Regions from separate parts of the Corynebacterium sp. P4-C1 genome, predicted to be linked through region 2. Evidence: riboswitches for the same ligand, from Rfam matches in the RefSeq annotation. Region 2 holds a riboswitch; each other region holds the start of a gene.
What was found. Region 2 has a riboswitch for thiamine pyrophosphate ahead of thiC (phosphomethylpyrimidine synthase ThiC). Riboswitches for the same ligand answer to the same signal wherever they lie in the genome.
Positions count from the first base shown of each region.

Region 1: it holds a riboswitch for thiamine pyrophosphate, as region 2 does, so the genes downstream of both, QYR03_RS08025 (ABC transporter substrate-binding protein) here and thiC (phosphomethylpyrimidine synthase ThiC) in region 2, are expected to answer to the same signal.
Region 3: it holds a riboswitch for thiamine pyrophosphate, as region 2 does, so the genes downstream of both, QYR03_RS06515 (bifunctional hydroxymethylpyrimidine kinase/phosphomethylpyrimidine kinase) here and thiC (phosphomethylpyrimidine synthase ThiC) in region 2, are expected to answer to the same signal.
Region 4: it holds a riboswitch for thiamine pyrophosphate, as region 2 does, so the genes downstream of both, QYR03_RS08120 (TenA family protein) here and thiC (phosphomethylpyrimidine synthase ThiC) in region 2, are expected to answer to the same signal.

Region 1 is NZ_CP129966.1:1,691,539-1,695,170, reverse strand. It holds gene QYR03_RS08040 (hypothetical protein) at 58-444, shown strand; gene QYR03_RS08035 (polysaccharide deacetylase family protein) at 555-1,421, opposite strand; tRNA gene QYR03_RS08030 (tRNA-Ala) at 1,548-1,620, shown strand; TPP riboswitch at 1,696-1,801, shown strand; gene QYR03_RS08025 (ABC transporter substrate-binding protein) at 1,840-2,859, shown strand; gene QYR03_RS08020 (ABC transporter permease) at 2,840-3,632, shown strand, end outside.
Region 2 is NZ_CP129966.1:1,063,443-1,067,074, reverse strand. It holds gene QYR03_RS05085 (inositol monophosphatase family protein) at 1-148, opposite strand, end outside; gene thiC (phosphomethylpyrimidine synthase ThiC) at 148-1,935, opposite strand; TPP riboswitch at 1,933-2,049, opposite strand; gene prfB (peptide chain release factor 2) at 2,117-3,223, shown strand; gene ftsE (cell division ATP-binding protein FtsE) at 3,307-3,632, shown strand, end outside.
Region 3 is NZ_CP129966.1:1,384,064-1,387,695, reverse strand. It holds gene QYR03_RS06520 (formate/nitrite transporter family protein) at 1-449, opposite strand, end outside; gene QYR03_RS06515 (bifunctional hydroxymethylpyrimidine kinase/phosphomethylpyrimidine kinase) at 519-2,087, opposite strand; TPP riboswitch at 2,077-2,238, opposite strand; gene rplN (50S ribosomal protein L14) at 2,540-2,908, shown strand; gene rplX (50S ribosomal protein L24) at 2,909-3,223, shown strand; gene rplE (50S ribosomal protein L5) at 3,223-3,632, shown strand, end outside.
Region 4 is NZ_CP129966.1:1,706,636-1,710,267, forward strand. It holds gene QYR03_RS08105 (CopG family transcriptional regulator) at 102-326, shown strand; gene QYR03_RS08110 (TetR family transcriptional regulator) at 345-620, shown strand; gene QYR03_RS08115 (hypothetical protein) at 999-1,445, shown strand; TPP riboswitch at 1,503-1,601, shown strand; gene QYR03_RS08120 (TenA family protein) at 1,640-2,299, shown strand; gene tenA (thiaminase II) at 2,303-2,965, shown strand; gene bioB (biotin synthase BioB) at 3,056-3,632, shown strand, end outside.

The sequences.
Region 1 (3,632 bases), 630 kb from region 2:
GCTCAGGGAGCACCGTCCGTACGCAAGACCCCACCCACACCCGAGAAAGGGCACACCATGAAGAAGTTCACCAACGCCGCCGCAGCATCTGTCCTCGCAGGTGCTCTGGTCCTAGCGGCTGCACCGGCCAACGCTGCGACCACCGCCACCGCCGTTCCCGCCGAGACTGCCACCACTGCAACTGCGGCACCGAAGGCCGAGAAGGCTGAGAAGGCCCAGAAAGAGAAGCTGACGTGGGAAGAGAAGCAGAAGCGCGACCGCGCTCAGATCGAGATCACTGACGCACGCCTGGATAACGCAAAGAAGGGTCTCGAAGTCACCGGCGGCATCATCAAAAGCGCAGGCGACATCAAGGACCTGTTCACCCCGTCCTTCCTGAAGGGTGACGGTGCTTCCTCCCTGATCAAGGGCATCGCCAAGATCGTGGGCAAGATCATCCTCTAAACCTGGCTCTCCGTTGACCCGCACATCCCGTCCGCCATCTGTGGTGGGCGGGATTTTCCAGTTCGCATCCCGTGAATCTCCGCGGGTTACCACGGGGTCGGTGGGGCGCTCTAGCTGGGGGTAGTGCCGTCGATGAACACGAAGCGGTGCCCTGTGTCCCGCATCTGCTCGAGGGCGGTGCGTACACCCGCTGCGGTGCCGGAGGCTGGGTGGTTCATGTGGGCGAGGACAATGGCGCCGTCGTGGGCGTCCCTGATGGCCGCGGCAACCTGGTTCGCGGGAGCGGTGGCACCGTAGTCGCCGTTGACTGAAAAACCGGCGATTCTGATGCCGCGTTCGTGAGCGATCTGCACGGCCACATCGTCGTAGTGCGCGGTGCCGGAGCGGAACCAGTCGGACTGGACCCCGTAGGAGCGCAGGAGCGCCCGGTTGTCCTCAATCTCAGCGATCGCCGCTGCCGCATCCTGGGTCCCGGCAATTCCGTAGGCGGATTGGCCGGTCACAGATAAAGGGGCATGCTGGGTGCCGTGGTTCTGGATGAGGAACAGGGGGTCGTCGATAAGCATCTGCGTTGCGTGCGCATTCGCCTCGATCCACCGGGAGTTGAGGAAGAGCGTTGCGGGGACGCCGAATTCGCGGAGCGTATCGACGAGCCCCTGATCCACCTCTGAACCCGCCGGCCCGCCGCACGCGTCGAAAGTCAGGGCGATTGTCGTCGTGCCCGGTGTGGTGGGGACTGTCTCCACGATGCCGGCCATGTGTGTGCCGAAGACCTGCGGGACGCGCTGCGCGTAGACCTCCGGCGGCGGGGGAGTAGCGGTCGAGCTCCCAGTGGTTGCGGTGGCGCTGCGAGGCGGTGTGCCCGGGGTGCTCGTGGGGGCCGGCTCGCTCGACGGGGCGCAACCGCCCAGCGCCGCAGAACCGGCAGCGAGAAGAGCGCCGGTGAGGAACTGAGCACGACTGATCTGGTGGTCCACCCGAGTATCGTCGCCCTCCTCGCACCGCGACGCAACAGATGGTGCCCCCGAATTCTAGTTACCGCCGTACAACTGGGATTTTGGCGGCCGTGTGCCGGGAGCGTAACGTGGCTCCATGGTCCCCAAGGGGCATTAGCTCAGTTGGTAGAGCGTCGCGTTCGCAATGCGAAGGTCAGGGGTTCGATTCCCCTATGCTCCACGCACTTTTTCACGCCCTTTAGTCTTTCTTCAGGGAAGCTTTCATCAAGCTGGGTAGACCCCTGGTATACCTTGAAAGCGTGACACGGGGTGCCCCGGAGCCATACGGGCCGGGGCTGAGATGACACCCGTCGAACCTGATCCAGTTAGCACTGGCGGAGGGATGGTCGCGGCAATCGTGCGCGCCTGTGCCCGTCCGCCCGGAGAAAGGCCGAGGTACATGGGCATCAGCAAGAAAATCGCCGTTTTTCTGGCAGCGCTCGCATCCACGATGATGCTGGCGGCGTGCGGCGGCAGCGCGGGCGAGGATGGGACGACCAAGATCCGCTTCGCGCTGGACTGGACGCCCAACACCAACCACACCGGCCTGTACGTGGCAATGAACAAGGGCTACTTCAAGGAAGCCGGTCTGGACGTCGAGGTTGTGCCGTACAACGACAGCAACCCGATCCTGCTCACTGACTCCGGCAATGCGGAATTCGCTGCCGACACGCAGGACCGCATGACGATGGCCAAGGCTGCGGGCGCGGACGTGCGCTCCGTGCTGGCGATCGAGCAGACCTGGACCACGGAGGTCAGTGTCCTGGCTGACCGCGACGACATCAAAAGCCCGGCTGACCTGGACGGAAAGACGTTCGGCGGCTTCGGCTCACCAGCAGACCATGCGATTTTGAAGGGTGTCATCCGCGGCGCCGGCGGCAAGGGCGAATTCGAGGAAGTCACGCTGGGCACCTCCGCCTACGAGGCGCTTTACTCCAAGGAGGTCGACTTCACCGTGCCCTACGTCGCATGGGAGGGCATCGAGGCCGAAGACCGCGGCGTGAAGCTCAAGAACTTCGCCTACACCGACTACGGCTTCCCGGATTGTTACCAGATGCTCGTCGTGGGCGGCAATAAGTGGATGGAGGAGCACCCGGAGGAGACCAAGAAGTTCGTCCAGGCCATCCAGCGTGGCTTCCAGGACGCAGTGGACAACCCAGACGAGGCCGCGGAGATCCTGCAGAAGGAGAACCCGGACGTCCTCACCGACCTCGAGTTTTTGAAGAAGAGCCAGCGCATGCTTTCCGAGAAATACATGCTCGACGACGAGGGTAAATTCGGCCGCCAGACTGAGAAGCAGTGGGCTGACCTGGGCCAGTTCCTCTTCGACAACGAGCTGCTTGTCGACGAGGCGAATAACCCCTTGAGCGAAGCCCCCGACTGGAATACTTATTTCACTAATGAGTACATCTCCGAATAGTCCCGCCGCCGGGGGTGCCGCTGACCGGACGCGTGGACTGAGCAGCAACCTCTGGGTCCCGGTGATCTTCGTGCTCGCCGGCCTGGCCGTGTGGGAAATCCTCGTGCGCGTCACCGGTGTGCGCCCGCAGGTGCTGCCGGCGCCGTCGCAGGTGGCCCGCTCCGGATGGGCGCAGCGGGAGATCCTGGGCACCCACGCCGCCGCCACGCTTCAAGTCACCCTCATCGGCTTCGCCCTGTCGCTGGTGTGTGCGTGGTTGCTGGCCATCGCGATCGATTTCTCCCCGATGCTCAAGCGCGGCCTCACACCGCTGCTCGTGGCGTCCCAGACTATTCCGGTGGTGGCGATCGCCCCGTTGATGATCATCTGGTTCGGTTTCGGCCTGCTGCCCAAAACACTGGTGGTGGCGCTGGTGACGTTCTTCCCCATCTCCATCGGCCTGATCGAGGGGTTCGCTCGCACGGACCGCGAAGCTTCGAACCTGCTGCGCAGCATGGGGGCCTCCCGCTGGCGCGAGTTCTGGATGGTCCGGCTGCCGTCCGCCATGCCCGAGTTCTTCACCGCCCTGCGCATCGGCATCACCTACGCGGTCACCGGTGCGATCTTCGCCGAGTACGTCGGCGCGAAGAAGGGGCTGGGCATCTACATGTCGGTGCAGAAGAACGCTTTCCGCACCGACCTTGTGCTCGCCGCGGTGGTGGTCACCGCGGTGATCAGCGTTCTGCTCTACCTGTCCACATACCTCATCGAGCGCGCGGTGATTCCGTGGCACA
Region 2 (3,632 bases):
ACACAGACGTCTTCTGGCCTGTGTCGAGGCCCTCGTCGCGCATGCTTAGCGCCAGACCCCCGGCAGTTTCGACGAGGGCGCGGGCGAGCTCGGAATCAGTATCTTCTCGGTGGGAATCAATGAAAGCTGCGGTAGACACAGCCGCCATTATTCCTGAACGTAGACATTCGAGCCGAGCTTGTGGAATTCCTTGGCCATCTCGCGTTCGCCGCGGCGGTAATCCGTGCCGCCGGCGAAACTCGGAATGCCTAGGTCCGCGATGAGCTTCTTGTTCTTGTCGTCCAAGGCTTCGTCGATCGCGCCGCCGAATTCATCGCGGATGTCCTGGCTGATGCGCATCGAGCAGAACTTGGGTCCGCACATGGAGCAGAAGTGGGCGGTCTTCGCGGGCTCCGCCGGCAGCGTCTCGTCGTGGTACGCCTGGGCGGTCTCTGGGTCGAGGGAAAGGGCGAACTGGTCGTGCCAGCGGAATTCGAAACGCGCCTTGCTCATCGCGTCGTCCCAGTCGCGTGCGCCCGGGTGGCCCTTCGCCACATCGGCGGCGTGGGCGGCGACCTTGTAGGTGATCACGCCCGTCTTCACATCGTCCTTGTTCGGCAGGCCGAGGTGCTCCTTCGGGGTGACGTAGCAGAGCATCGCGGTGCCGCCCATGGCGATATTCGCCGCGCCGATGGCGGACGTGATGTGGTCGTAGCCCGGTGCGATATCGGTGACCAGGGGGCCGAGAGTGTAGAACGGGGCGCCGCCGCACCATTCCTCTTCTTTCTCGTTGTTGACCTGGATCATGTTCAGTGGGACGTGGCCGGGTCCCTCGATCATCACCTGGACATCGTGGTCCCAGGCGCGCTTGCACAGCTCGCCGATGGTTTTCAGCTCCGCGAACTGGGCGGCGTCGTTGGCGTCGGCGACGGAGCCGGGGCGGAGGCCGTCGCCAAGCGAGAATGCGATGTCGTACTGGGCGAAGATCTCGCACAGCTCGTCGAAATTCTCGTAGAGGAACGACTCTTTGTGGTGGGCTAGGCACCAGCCGGCCATGATCGAGCCGCCGCGGGAGACGATGCCGGTGACGCGTTTCGACGTCAGCGGGACGTACGGCAGCCGCACCCCCGCGTGCACCGTCATGTAGTCCACGCCCTGCTCGGCCTGTTCAATGACGGTGTCGCGGAAGATCTCCCACGTCAGGTCTTCGGCGACACCGCCCACCTTCTCCAGCGCCTGGTAGATCGGCACGGTGCCGATGGGGACAGGCGAGTTGCGCAGGATCCACTCGCGGGTGGTGTGGATGTCGTTGCCGGTGGACAGGTCCATGACGGTGTCCGCGCCCCAGCGGGTGGCCCAGCGCAGCTTGTCCACCTCCTCGCGGATGGACGAGGTGACGGCGGAATTACCGATGTTGGCGTTAATCTTGGTCAAGAACGCGTTGCCGATGATCATCGGCTCGGATTCCGGGTGGTTGATGTTGTTCGGGATGATCGCGCGGCCGGCGGCGACCTCTTCACGGACCTTCTCCGGGTCGCAGTGCTCGCGCAGCGCCACGAATTTCATCTCGGGGGTGATCACGCCGTTGCGGGCATACGCCATCTGGGTGACGCGCTTGCCGCTCTTCGCGCGTAGCGTCGGGCGGGTCGCGCCGCGCCACTCCTCGCTGGCCTCCCCGCGTTTCATTGCGCGTGTGCCGTCGTCCTCGAGGTTGCGGGCGCGGCCCTCGTATTCCTCGATGTCGTCGCGCTCGGCGATCCATTCGCTTCGCAGAGCAGGCAAGCCTTCCTCCGGCTCGGCCCACGGGCCGCGCGTGCGGTAGATGCGGAACGGCTCGTTCGGGCCAGTCGGGGAGTCATCCAGCTCAATCGCAGTTTCTGGAACTTCGAGCCCGTCCTGGACAATCGGGGCGTACGAGTGCTTCGGGTGGATTTCTTCAGCGTAAATATCAGCCATGAGCTGCTCCTTACTTCCTTCGCTGGTGCTAGCCAGACAGGTTCGGACGGTGCTCGCACGGCTCAATATCAGTGCGATCTCAGCCCGCTGCCGCGGGCGCCCGTGTGGGTGCGTCCCACAGTGTAGGTGCTCGGGCGGCGGTATGAAGGTGTTTTGGAGATCTCCACTAGACTTCGCACCTATGCAGCCAGAGACCAGCAACCGGATCCAGTCCCTCGAGTCCACCCTGACCACCATCGAGTCGGTCATGGACTTAGACGAGATGGATTCGCGCGCCCGCGAGCTGGAGCAGCAAGCCGCCGACCCCAGTTTGTGGGACGACCCCGACCACGCGCAGCAGGTGACAACCGAGCTGTCCAACGTGCAGGCGAAGCTGCGCAAAGTCACTGGGCTGCGCCAGCGTCTCGACGACCTGCCGGTCATGTACGAACTCGCGGAAGAGGAGGGCGACGCATCGCTTGCCGACGATGAGTTGGCCGAACTCGAAACCCAGATCTCCTCGCTGGAGGTGACGACGATGCTGTCGGGGGAGTACGACGAGCGCGAGGCTGTGGTGAATATCCGTTCCGGTGCCGGCGGTGTCGATGCGGCGGATTGGGCGGAGATGCTCATGCGCATGTACACCCGCTGGGCCGAGAAAAACGGCCACAAGGTCGATGTCTACGATATTTCCTACGCCGAGGAAGCCGGCATCAAGTCGGCCACCTTCGTCGTCCACGGGGAGTACATGTACGGCCAGCTCTCCGTGGAGCAGGGCGCGCACCGCCTCGTGCGTATCTCGCCCTTCGACAACCAGGGCCGCCGCCAGACCTCCTTCGCCGAGGTTGAGGTCCTGCCTGTGGTGGAGCAGACCGACCACATCGACATCCCAGACTCCGACATCCGCGTCGATGTCTACCGGTCCTCCGGACCCGGCGGCCAGTCCGTGAACACCACCGACTCGGCGGTGCGTATCACCCACGTGCCCACCGGCATCGTGGTCACGTGCCAGAACGAGAAATCCCAGATCCAGAACAAGGCTTCGGCCATGAACGTTCTGCAGTCCAAGCTGCTGGAGAAGAAACGCCAAGAAGAAAAGGCGGAGCTGGACGCCCTCGGCGCCGGCGGCAACGCCAGCTGGGGCAACCAGATGCGCTCCTACGTTCTGCACCCGTACCAAATGGTCAAGGACCTGCGCACCAACTATGAAGTGGGCGACCCGCAGAAGGTGCTCGACGGAGATATCGACGGTTTCCTCGAGTCAGGCATCCGCTGGCGGATGGCGGAGCAGCAGGGCGAAGAATCCTAAAATCCTGAACGCCACCTGAATCACCTGCGGTTTCCGCGGTTGGGATTTCCATACGGCCAACGTCTGTCACTAGAGTGGCGCGTGTGATCACTTTCTCGAATGTGACAAAGGTCTATCCGACGTCGACGCGGCCGGCTCTCGACGATGTCTCGCTGACGATTGAGAACGGCGAGTTCGTCTTCCTGATCGGCCCGTCGGGCTCGGGCAAGTCGTCGTTTTTGGAGCTGCTCATCCGCGAGGAGAACGTGACCAGCGGGGACATCCACTTCGGTGACTTCCACGTCAATGCGCTGAAAGGCAAGGAGGTGAACAAGCTCCGCCAGTCCATCGGCTACGTCTTCCAGGACTTCCGGCTGCTGCCCAAACTGAACGTGTACGACAACGTCGCGTTCGCGCTCGAGGTGATCGG
Region 3 (3,632 bases), 320 kb from region 2:
TTGGCCAGCTTGGCTTCCCACAGGTTGGCCAAGAAGGGGAGGGTTGTCTCGGCGTGTTGACCGGTGGTGGTCAGGGAGATGAGGAACGAGATGATCGCGGCGCCGATGAGGTTGAAGAACGTCACGAACAAGATGACCATGAGCCCACGCGGGATCTTAGTCAGCCTGTGGACGACGCCGTAGGTCATGAACATCATGTTGCCGGTGGCGAGCTCCGCTTGCATGACGACCATCATGTAGAGGGTCACCGCGAAGATCATGGCGAAGGGGTACTTGCCCCAGCCGGGGGCGTAGGACTCGGTCAGGGTGGCGGTCGCTGCGGCGAAGGCAGTCATGATGCCGAGGAGCACGCCAGCCATGATGGCGCGCAGCGCGAAGCGACCGGGTTCGCGTCCGAACAGGTCTAGCTTGTTCTGGATTGATACGGGGGCCTTTTCACTGAAACTCACGCCTCCAAACTAAAGCATTCCGCGAAAGGTGGCGAACCGTGATTCCGGCCCCGGAAGGGGCTCCGGACGCTAGCTTCGGGAGGCCTGATCGAAGAATTCGCGTTCGTAATAGCAGGCGTACATGAACGCCTCGAGGGCGTCCGCGCGCTGCTTCTCGCTCGCGCCCGAGAGTGCCTTTTCTACCGATTGCAGCGCCATACGCACGGCATCTGTGAAATCGTCGCCTCCGTACATGGACAGCCACGCGTTGTAGGGGTGCTCCGAACTGTTGCTCTCCGCGAGGTGCAAACCGACTTCCGCGTAGAGCCAGAAGCACGGCAAAACTGCCGCGGCGCCGACAACATAGTCCCCCAAAACAGCTTTAGATGTGAGCATATTCACGTAGCCGAGGGTGGTCGGCGAGGGGGGAGTGTCTGCTTCGACGGTGTGCTGGGAGATCCAGGAACGGTGCAGGTCCGATTCGGCTTCGATCGCGACGGTTGCGGACTGCGACCACCACACCTGGTCCTCCGCATCGGGCGCCTTGGCGCTCACGGTTGCCAGGGCGCGGGAGTACTCGCGCAGGTAGTAGGCGTCCTGCACGAGGTAGAAGCCGAACTGCTCCTCCGGCAGGGTGCCGTCGCGGAGCGCACGGATGAACGGCAGCTCCAGGGTCTCCGGCCACACCTTGCGCGCCGCGGCGTCCCAGAGCTCGCGCGTGAAGGGGCCGGCGGCGGGAATCTTGGGTTCGACGGCGGCGGCAGGGAAGGCGGCGGCGGTCCAGTCGTCGCTAAGCTTCCACGGCGTTGTCGACGCTGCCGCCGCGAGGCGCCGCGAACGGTGAAAGTGGTCGACGGGCCCGTGTCCCGTTCCGACGTTGAGCTCGTCGGCGTGCGCGATTGCTTCATGCAGCCAGCTGGACGTCCACGCGAGCGCGCTGTCCGAGTCAATGGCCAAGCGCGCGGCGAGCGCGGACGACAAGGAGCAGCCCGTGCCGTGCGTGTTCTTCGTGTCCACGCGGGGCACGTGCGCGATCTCGACGTCGCCGTCGGGCGTGACTAGTGCGTTCGACGCGTACCCCTCCTTGAGATGTCCGCCCTTGACCACGACGTTCACGTCAGCCGCCTTCGCGTAGGCGCGGCCCTGCTCGAGGGCTTCGTCGAAGGTCTCCGCGGGAGTCGTGCCGGCGAGCACAGCCAGTTCCGGGATATTCGGCGTGACGACGCTCGCGTGGTCCTTCACGAACTGCCTCATCGCATCTTCCGCGTCCTCGGTGAGCAGGCGGTCCCCGCTGGTGGCGACCATCACCGGGTCCACCACAACGATCGGCACGGGGTGCGCCGCCAAAAAGTCGGAGACCGTCTGCGTGGTGTCGACGTCGCCGAGCATGCCGATCTTCACCGCATCCACCTGGACGTCGTCGAAAACGGCGTTGAGCTGCGAGACCAGGAAGTCCTGCGGCGGGACGTGAATGTCGCGGACACCGTGGGTGTTCTGCGAGACCAGCGCCGTGACCACGCACATCGCGTAACCGCCGGCCGCCGAGATGGACTTTAGGTCCGCCTGGATGCCGGCCCCTCCGGTCGGGTCCGTGCCGGCGATGGACAGCACGTTCGGGATGTTCGGGATGGCGCTCGCCGCGCCAGACAAAGAAGTCATCAGACAATTCCTCCGCGAATATTGGTTCGTTCAGGTTCGACGGGTGTGATCTCAGCGTTGCGCCCGGCCGCCGTGAACTGCAGTTCCGCTGCTCCGGTGAGCTGCGGCGGCAGGCGGCGGCGATGGGTGCGTGGCACCCCGTGTCTTGCCCCGACATGCTACGTGAAACGCACCGGCCGGGGGCTGCGGGGATGGCTCCGGTGAAGCGGAAGCCGAGCAGGGGCCGGAGATTTGGGGTTCGTGCAGGCGGCGTGGTTTAATACCACAGTTGTCTAGCGCTGGTCGCAGCTGACGCGCGTTTCCGAGTTGAGGCTGCGAGACCCTTCGACGGTGGCGGCACTGTGGGTGCCGGGGCACTGTTCGTCGATAAGCGGATAGGCACTGATAAGACATTGACCACGTGCGTGCAGGACGGAAATCTGGCGCACATTGATCCAGGTCAGGAGACCAAAGTGATTCAGAAAGAATCGCGTCTGAAGGTCGCCGACAACACCGGTGCACGCGAAATTCTGTGCATCCAGGTGCTCGGCGGTTCTGTCCGACGCTTCGCCGGCATCGGCGACACGATTGTCGCCACCGTGAAGGAAGCCGCCCCCGGCGGCAACGTCAAGGAGGGCGAGGTTGTCCGCGCCGTCATCGTGCGCGCCAAGAAGGAGACCCGTCGTCCGGACGGCTCCTACATCGCTTTCGACGAGAACGCAGCTGTTCTGATCAAGAACGACACCGAGCCCCGCGGCACCCGCATCTTCGGCCCGGTCGCCCGCGAGCTGCGCGACAAGAAGTTCATGAAGATCGTGTCTCTCGCACCGGAGGTGATCTAGTTGAAGATCAAGAAGGGCGATATGGTCCAGGTCGTCGCTGGTAAGGATAAGGGCGCGCAGGGCCGCGTCATCGAGGCTTACCCGAAGCGCGACCGCGTCCTCGTCGAGGGCGTCAACCGTGTGAAGAAGCACGTCGCAAACTCCTACAACGAGCGCGGCGCCGAGTCCGGCGGCATCGTTACCCAGGAGGCCCCGATCCACGTGTCCAACGTGATGGTCGTCGACTCCGAGGGCAGCCCGACCCGTGTGGGCTACCGCTTCGATGAGAACGGCAAGAAAGTCCGCGTTGCCAAGTCGAACGGGAAGGACATCTAATGACCGAGAGCACCACCAACTACACGCCGCGTCTGAAGACGCGTTACAAGGACGAGATCCGCGGCAAGCTCTCCGAGGAGTTCGGCTACGACAACGTCATGCAGATCCCGGGTCTGACCAAGATTGTGGTCAACATGGGTGTCGGTGACGCTGCCCGCGATTCCAAGATGATCAACGGCGCGCTCGAGGACCTCACCGCGATCACCGGCCAGAAGCCGCAGCTGCGTCGCGCGAAGAAGTCCATCGCTAACTTCAAGCTCCGTGAAGGTATGCCGATCGGCGCGAAGGTCACCCTGCGCGGCGACCGTATGTGGGAGTTCCTGGATCGTCTGCTGACAGTCGCTCTCCCGCGTATCCGCGACTTCCGCGGCCTGTCGGACACCCAGTTCGACGGCAACGGCAACTACAC
Region 4 (3,632 bases), 640 kb from region 2:
CTTCAATGCCTTTCAGTTAGAGACAGTTCACACAGCAGTTTACGCGCCGCGAGAATCATTCCCCCGCTCCCATGCGGTATCAGAGTGATACCATCACGATCATGGCTATGACGCTTAGGCTCTCCGCCGAGGAGGATCGCGCGCTCGTCTTGCTCGCCAGCGCATGGGGGTGCAGCAAACACGAAGCAGCCACGCGCGCGGTGGTCATCTCCGCAAGCAGACTGCTTGACGACGCCGCCGTGGCCTCCCTTGCCCACGACACCGTCCCCGGCCGTGCCGCGTTGGCCGCCCGCATCCGCCGCGCTCGGCCCAACGAGGCGGATTAACACCGCCGAATCCGCTGCATGAAACCTTTAAGCCCTGAACAGCTGCTCATCATTGCGGACGAGTGCTGCGCGAAGTGGGGCCCTTCCGCCGCTGTGCGCAGTTATTCCGCGATCTGCGCCGCCGCGGCGATTCCCGGCGCGAAGCTGGACGGCCTCCCTGTATTCGACTCCCCCGCCGCCGCGGCCGACGCCCTTGCCCGCGGCATTGAGCGCCTCGAACCGCTGACCGATTTCAATCCGCCCTTCGCCGACACCGCCGCGGAGATCTATCTGCGCTGGTGCGAGCGCGATTGATGCACCCAGTTTCCGTCAGAAGGAACTGCAGAAGGCTAACGCGCAGTGGATGGCCATTCAGCGCCAGGCAATGGACGAGCTGTGTAAGTACATTCCCCTGCCGCAGCAAAACCAGAATCAGCAGTCCAACCAGCAGCGTCAGGGTCAGTAACCCGCCTGCCAACAGCCACAAAAGCGATACTCCCCCACATTATGTAGCGTCGCATCGGAACGTTTGTTACATTTGTGGCTGTTGTGGTTGCAGTGATTCATGTGAACCTGTGGCGGAAGAACTGCAACTTGAATGGGAATCAGCGGTCCCGCGAGCACCAACAAGGGTGAACGCGCGGGGCCGTGTCCCTGTTTCCGGACCAGTTCGCAGATCACAAGGCAGTTAAGATGGCCCGCGTGACTGACTTGAAAACTCTCCTGAATGCCCCCACCCGCACCGAGGTCGTCGCCGCCCTGACCACACTGGCGGACACAACCATCGCCAACCAGTCGGGCCTGACCGGCATGGCATTGAAGTCCGCTGTCGGCGCCGCGAAGAAAGCGGACGCGGACGCGCTGAGCAAGGGCATCAACCAGCTCATGCCGAGCATCGTCGAGGAGCTCACACCCCACTGGGAGTCTTACGAGGGTTCCGGCAAGTCCAGCTTCGGCGCCCATCTCGCCGACAACGAGGACAGCGTCACCGAGTCCGTGCTGAAGATCGGCGATTCTTTCGCCGACCGCGCACCCGCCCCGGTGCAGAAGGTGTACTCCTCCATGCGCGGCAAGGTTGGCAAGATCGTCGCCCCAGCGCTGCCGGAGTTCGGCGACATCATCGAGCGCCACGCGAAGTAGCAAACGCGCGCTACACCCGCGCCCAGGCCGCCGTTCACAGAAATTGGTAGCGTGGGCAGGCAAGACACGGGGTGCCCTGCTCAAGCAGGGCTGAGATCACACCCGCCGAACCTGATCGAAGCCATCTTCGCGGAGGGATTGTCTTGCAACGGCCCCGTGTCCGCTAGTTCCACGTCAACTGGAAGGACACAACATTGACTAGATTCAGCGACGAGCTGCGCGACACCCACCGCGAGAAGTGGGACGCCGCAGTGGGTCACCGTTTCGTGCAAGAACTTTTCGACGGCACGATCGACGACGGTGTCATGGCCGGCTACCTCGTGCAGGACTACCGCTTCTTGGACAGCTTCTTGCAGCTCCTCGGCGCGGCAGTGGCCACCGCGGACGAACTCGCACCGCGTCTGCGTCTCTCCCAGTTCATCGGCGAGGTCGCGGGCGACGAGAACACGTACTTCCTCCGCTCCTTCAAGGAGCTCGGTGTGAGCGACGAGCAGCGCGACAACACCCCGGACACCACAGCATGCACCGGCTTCACCGGCCTGATGCGCGAGGCAGCCGAGACCCGCTCCTACGCCGCCGCCCTGGGCGTGCTCGTCGTGGCGGAGTGGCTGTACCTCGATTGGGCCACGAATGCCCCAGAAGAGCGTCCGGAGAGCTTCGTGCACAACGAGTGGATCGAGCTGCACGACTACCCGGAATTCCACACGCTCGTCGAGTTCCTGCGCGGCGAGGTCGACCGCATCGGTGAGCGCAGCGAGGAAGACCGCGCCATCATCAACGATTTCTTCGGCAGAGCAGTCACGCTGGAGCTGGACTTCTTCGACAATTCCTACGAGCAACCACTGGAGGTGTAAAAAATGGGCCTTTTTTCGCTTCTCAAAGAATCCGCCCCGGAGTGGGACCCGTACATCCACCACGCATTCGTTGAGGACCTGGGCGAAGGCACTCTCCCGCTGCCGATCTTCCAGGACTACCTGGTGCAGGACTATCTGTTCCTGGTCCAGTACGCCCGCGCGAACGCGCTCGGAGCCTACAAGTCACGCACCCTCGGCGAGGTAGAAGCGGCGGCGCAAGGGCTGTCTGCCACCATCACGGAGACCGAGCTGCACCGACGGCTGACGGAGCGCTGGGGTATCACGGGCGACGACCTCGACCGTGCGCCGGAGAAGCAAACCACAGTCGCCTACACGCGCTACGTGCTCGACACCGGCATGGCGGGCGACCTGCTGGAGCTGCAGATCGCGCTTGCGCCGTGTCAGATCGGTTATGCGGAGATCGGCACCTATTTGGAGCCGAAGCTTAAGGAGAACGCTGAGCACCCGTACGCGGAGTGGATCCAGGAATACGCCGGCGACGATTTCCAGAATCAGGCGGTAGCCATGACGAAGCTTCTCGACGACCTACTGGGGGTGCCCGCCGAGGAGATCAAGGGCACGAAGCGTTTCGAGCGCCTGCTGGACATTTTCCGCACGGCAACCCGCCTGGAAGCCGACTTCTGGCAGCAGGCGCTCGACAGCTAACTCACCCCCTACCCGGCCAAGCACTGTTGAACACCGTTCAAAACCTGCTTCATGCTGCTATTTGACGGTGAGTGATCTACATTTATCACTATGGCTACACCCGCTTCAGTGAACGAACCCGACATCCTCGACATCGCGCGAGAGAAATGCCTGGAAAACGGCGAAGGACTCTCCGAAGCTGAGATCTACCGAGCTCTCACCATCGAGGATGAACGGTTACAGGAACTACTCGATCTCGCCCACCAGGTCCGGATCAAGCACTGCGGTGTCGAGATCTCTCTCGAGGGCATCATTTCCCTGAAGACCGGCGGGTGCCCGGAGGACTGTAGCTTCTGCTCCCAGTCCGGGCTGTTTGAATCCCCCGTCCGCTCTGTCACTCTTGACACAGCAGAACTAGTCGAGGCCGCGAAGCAATCCGAGAAGATGGGCGCGAGCGAGTTCTGCATCGTTGCCGCTGTGAAGAGCCCGACTGACTCCCTGCTCGACCAAGTCGCTCAGGCGATCGTCGCAATCAACAACGAGGTGGACATTTCTATCTCCGCCTCCCTCGGCACACTGACCCGCAAGGATGCCCACCGGCTCTCGCAAATGGGTGTCATACGCTACAACCACAACCTGGAGACCGCGAAGTCGTTCTTCCCCAACGTCGTCACCACACACACGTGGC